Regions from separate parts of the Shewanella oncorhynchi genome, predicted to be linked through region 2. Evidence: riboswitches for the same ligand, from Rfam matches in the RefSeq annotation. Region 2 holds a riboswitch; the other holds the start of a gene.
What was found. Region 2 has a riboswitch for lysine ahead of RA178_RS07710 (Na+/H+ antiporter NhaC family protein). Riboswitches for the same ligand answer to the same signal wherever they lie in the genome.
Positions count from the first base shown of each region.

Region 1: it holds a riboswitch for lysine, as region 2 does, so the genes downstream of both, lysC (lysine-sensitive aspartokinase 3) here and RA178_RS07710 (Na+/H+ antiporter NhaC family protein) in region 2, are expected to answer to the same signal.

Region 1 is NZ_CP132914.1:4,217,934-4,220,117, reverse strand. It holds gene RA178_RS18760 (DUF3293 domain-containing protein) at 1-435, shown strand; lysine riboswitch at 536-710, shown strand; gene lysC (lysine-sensitive aspartokinase 3) at 861-2,184, shown strand, end outside.
Region 2 is NZ_CP132914.1:1,691,093-1,693,276, forward strand. It holds gene RA178_RS07705 (electron transfer flavoprotein subunit alpha/FixB family protein) at 1-791, shown strand, start outside; lysine riboswitch at 887-1,083, shown strand; gene RA178_RS07710 (Na+/H+ antiporter NhaC family protein) at 1,163-2,184, shown strand, end outside.

The DNA.
Region 1 (2,184 bases), 2.5 Mb from region 2:
ATGGACAATACGACTCAAAATTTGTGGCAATGTTACCAAGCGCCGTTGTTTTTGCTGACTCAAGCATTATCCTGTGATTTTTCCTTTGCTGTTATTACCGCTCATAATCCCGCTTCAAAGCTTCTCTCTCCTAGCCAAAACCGTTTACTCGATCGCCAACTTCTCCGTGAAATTGAATTACTCGGTAGCCCTTATCGTGCTTTAGTGGGCGCTGCACCGGATTTATCCCACATGGAAAAAAGTTGGGCCGTGTTTATCGATAGAACGATGGCATTGCAATTGGGTAAGAAATTTAATCAATATGCGATTTATGTTGTCGAACAAGGGGATGTGAGTTTAGTGCCTTGCACCTTGGATGGACATGATGAAGTGTGTTTAGGCAAATTTAGAGATTATGTGCAGCTGGTATACGAGCTACCCGATTTGAACATTTAGTTGTTTTCAAAAGATTTTATTTAAATTGTTCATTTGTTATGAAATTAGCATTGACTTCATTAGGGGTTTATTGCTACTTTTTTCGTCCCTTTCCTAGGAAAGGAACAGAAGAGGAGCGTTAACTAGATAGTCGGTCAGAGGAGCACAAACTCCAGCGATGACTGATGAGGGAGATTAACGCCGAGGCATAGATATGGTTGCTGCATGTTTATGTCGGTCGCTCAGGCTGAATCCTGACGATTGTCACCTGTAATTGGTGGAGAGCTTCTGGTGACGATTGCTGTTTCCCTTCTTTTGGGGTGCGTTATCATTGAGCACCAGGCTCTTCGAACGAAGTCAGTTCGGAGTGTGATCATGTTAGTTAATCAATATCTTATTCAATTTGTGTTTATTTGTTGCCCTACGTGTTTCACGGAGGTGCGCTAATGTCCCTCGTTGTTGCAAAATTTGGTGGCACCTCAGTCGCCGACTATAACGCTATGAATCGCTGTGCCGACATAGTGTTAGCTAATCCTCATTGTCGTTTAGTTGTGGTCAGCGCTTCGAGCGGCGTGACAAATCTACTAGTGGAATTGACCCAAGAATCGATCAACGACGATGGCCGATTACAGCGATTAAAACAAATTGCCCAAATTCAATATGCGATTTTAGATAAGCTCGGTCGTCCTAACGATGTGGCCGCCGCATTAGATAAATTATTGAGTCGCATGTCGGTATTGAGTGAAGCGCTCGCATCACAACGCAGCAAAGCGACTATGGATGAGTTGTTGTCCCTCGGTGAGCAATGTTCTTCGGCGTTGTTTTCGGCGGTGATCCGCGAGAAAGGTGTTAACTCAAGTGCCTTCGATGTGCGCCGAGTGTTACGTACTGACAGCCACTTTGGCCGCGCCGAACCTCAGGTCGAGCAGATTGCGACTCTAGCTCGTGATTATCTACAGCCACTGTTAGCGGAACAAGTGATTGTCACGCAAGGCTTTATCGGTGCCGATGAAGCCGGTCAAACGACCACGTTAGGTCGCGGCGGTAGTGATTATTCTGCTGCGTTGTTAGCCGAAGCGCTACGCGCCTCAGCGGTCGAGATTTGGACCGATGTCGCTGGGATTTATACAACCGATCCTCGCCTTGCACCCAATGCCTTTCCGATTGCCGAGATCAGTTTCAATGAGGCTGCCGAGATGGCGACCTTTGGTGCCAAGGTATTGCATCCAGCGACTATTCTTCCTGCCGTTCGTCAGCAAATTCAAGTGTTTGTGGGTTCAAGTAAAGAGCCTGAAAAGGGCGGAACTTGGATCCGTCATCAAGTGGAAGATGCGCCCGTATTCCGCGCTGTGGCTTTGCGCCGCGATCAAACCCTATTAAATCTTCACAGCTTGCAAATGTTGCATGCTCAGGGCTTTTTAGCGGAAACCTTTGCGACATTAGCGCGACATAAGATCAGTGTGGATTTGATTACCACATCAGAAGTGAATGTGTCTCTAACCCTCGATAAAACTGGTTCAGATTCGAGTGGTCAAGGTCTGTTGAGTGAGGCATTGCTGCAAGAATTATCACAGCATTGCCGGGTGCGCGTCGAAGATGGATTGGCCTTAGTGGCGATTATCGGTAATCGCATCGCGACGACACCGGGTATCTGTCGCCGTGTATTTGAAGTGTTAGAGCCACACAATGTGCGGATGATTTGCCAAGGTGCCAGCCCACATAATCTGTGTGTGTTAGTAGCAGAATCGGAAGCGGCGCAAGTAGTTAAAT
Region 2 (2,184 bases):
AAGCGGCGCAGGCACTACAAGGCGTTAGCCAAGTACTCGTTGCCGATGCCAGCGTGTATGAAGCGCATTTAGCGGAAAATTTTGCCAAATTGCTGGTGGACTTAGCGCCAAACTATGGTCACATTCTGGCCTCGGCTTCAAGTTTAGGTAAGGATACGCTTCCGCGCGTGGCGGCATTATTAGATGTCGCGCAAATCTCAGAAGTTATTACCGTCGTCAATGCGGACACCTTTGTGCGCCCTGTGTATGCGGGTAATGCCTTAGCGACAGTGCAAAGCCATGATGCCATTAAAGTGATGACAGTGCGTGCCAGTGCGTTTGACGCTGCGCCAGAAGGTAACAGTGCGGCTGTGACGACACTTGATAAAGTGTTTGAAGCGAGAACTCAGTTTGTTTCTCAATCGCTGACAGTTTCTGCCCGTCCAGAGTTAGGCAATGCTGGCATTATCGTATCTGGCGGCCGAGGCATGGGCAGTGGTGAAAACTTCGGCATGTTAGAACAACTTGCTGACAAGCTCGGTGCAGCCGTTGGCGCATCACGCGCTGCAGTTGACGCAGGTTTTGTGCCTAACGATTTACAAGTGGGTCAAACCGGTAAAATCGTTGCGCCAAACTTGTATATTGCCGTCGGTATTTCTGGCGCGATTCAACATTTAGCCGGCATGAAAGACGCTAAAGTCATCGTTGCAATCAACAAAGATCCTGAAGCGCCGATTTTTCAAGTTGCCGATTATGGACTCGTTGCAGATCTGTTTGAGGTGGTTCCTGAGCTGATTACAAGTCTCAGTTGATTTTATCTGTGATCTAGGTCACATTAAGTGGCTTTGCGGTAGCATCTGCTAAGCCGCTTATGTTTTTATGTGCCTCACGCCCGTGCAAGGGCGTTCTTAGAAGTAGAGGCGCGCCAAATATTAGTAGTGATCAGTAGGGTGATTCCGTTGATCGATTGCGAAAGGATTTGGTGCCGAAGTGGTTCGATTTATCACGATCGACTGCTGGGGTTGTACCTAATAGGTGCAGCACTGCCATAGTATTTTCCGATATGGATATTGGGAATAGTTACTATGGAGCGCTACTGATAGGACAGGTGACCTTGGGTATCTATTGCCTTTTCCCACCAGTTCAGTCGCCCTCCATTCGTATTTAACGAAGATAATAATCAATGACTGTTATGAATTATGCCGATTCGGCACTTTCCTTGTTGCCGCCTGCGGTGGCTATCGTGTTGGCGATCTTGACTCGCCGTGTACTGCTTTCTTTGGGGTTAGGTATTTTAATTGGTGCTTTATTGCTCAATCAATTTTCACCTTTAGCAACGGGTGAGTTTGTATTTAATGGCGTTAAAGGGCTTTTTTGGACTGATAAAGGTCTAAATTCGTGGAACTTATATATTCTCGGTTTCTTAATTGTACTGGGAATGATCACAGCGTTAATTACCGTAAGTGGCAGCGCGCGTGCTTTTGCCGATTGGGCTCGTTTACATATACGTAATAAACGTGACGCTAAACTATTGACCATGTTTTTAGGTTGCGTAGTTTTTATTGATGATTATTTCAATAGTTTAGTTGTTGGTTCGGTCGCTCGACCTGTTACCGATCGTTATTATGTTTCCCGCGCTAAGTTAGCTTATTTATTAGATTCTACTGCGGCGCCTGTGTGCGTTATTTCTCCAGTTTCGAGCTGGGGCGCTTATATTATCGCACTCATTGGCGGGATATTAACTGCCCATGGTTTTGCTGATACGGGTCATTTGAGTATTTTTATTCAAATGATCCCGATGAACTTTTACGCAATCTTCTCCTTGTTATTATTACTTTTTGTTGTCTTTATGGGATTAGATGTTGGGCCAATGCGTGAGCATGAGCTCAATGCCCAACGTGGTAATTTATACGATGAGTCTAAAGGATTACCGCCTGGGGCGAACGCAGATTTACCTGAAGCCGAAACCGGTAAGATTTTAGGTCTGTTCCTGCCGATTACCGTGTTGGTATTTGCAACCCTCTATTTCATGATTAACAGTGGTGCTCAAGTACTCGCGGCGGAAGGGATTAAATTTAATATTATTTCTGCTTTTGAGAAAACCGATGTCAGTTCATCACTTTTCTTTGGTGCATTAATTGGTCTAGCGGTCTCGCTGATATTGAATTTAGTGCAAGGCGTTGAGAAATTGATGATAGTCAAAGG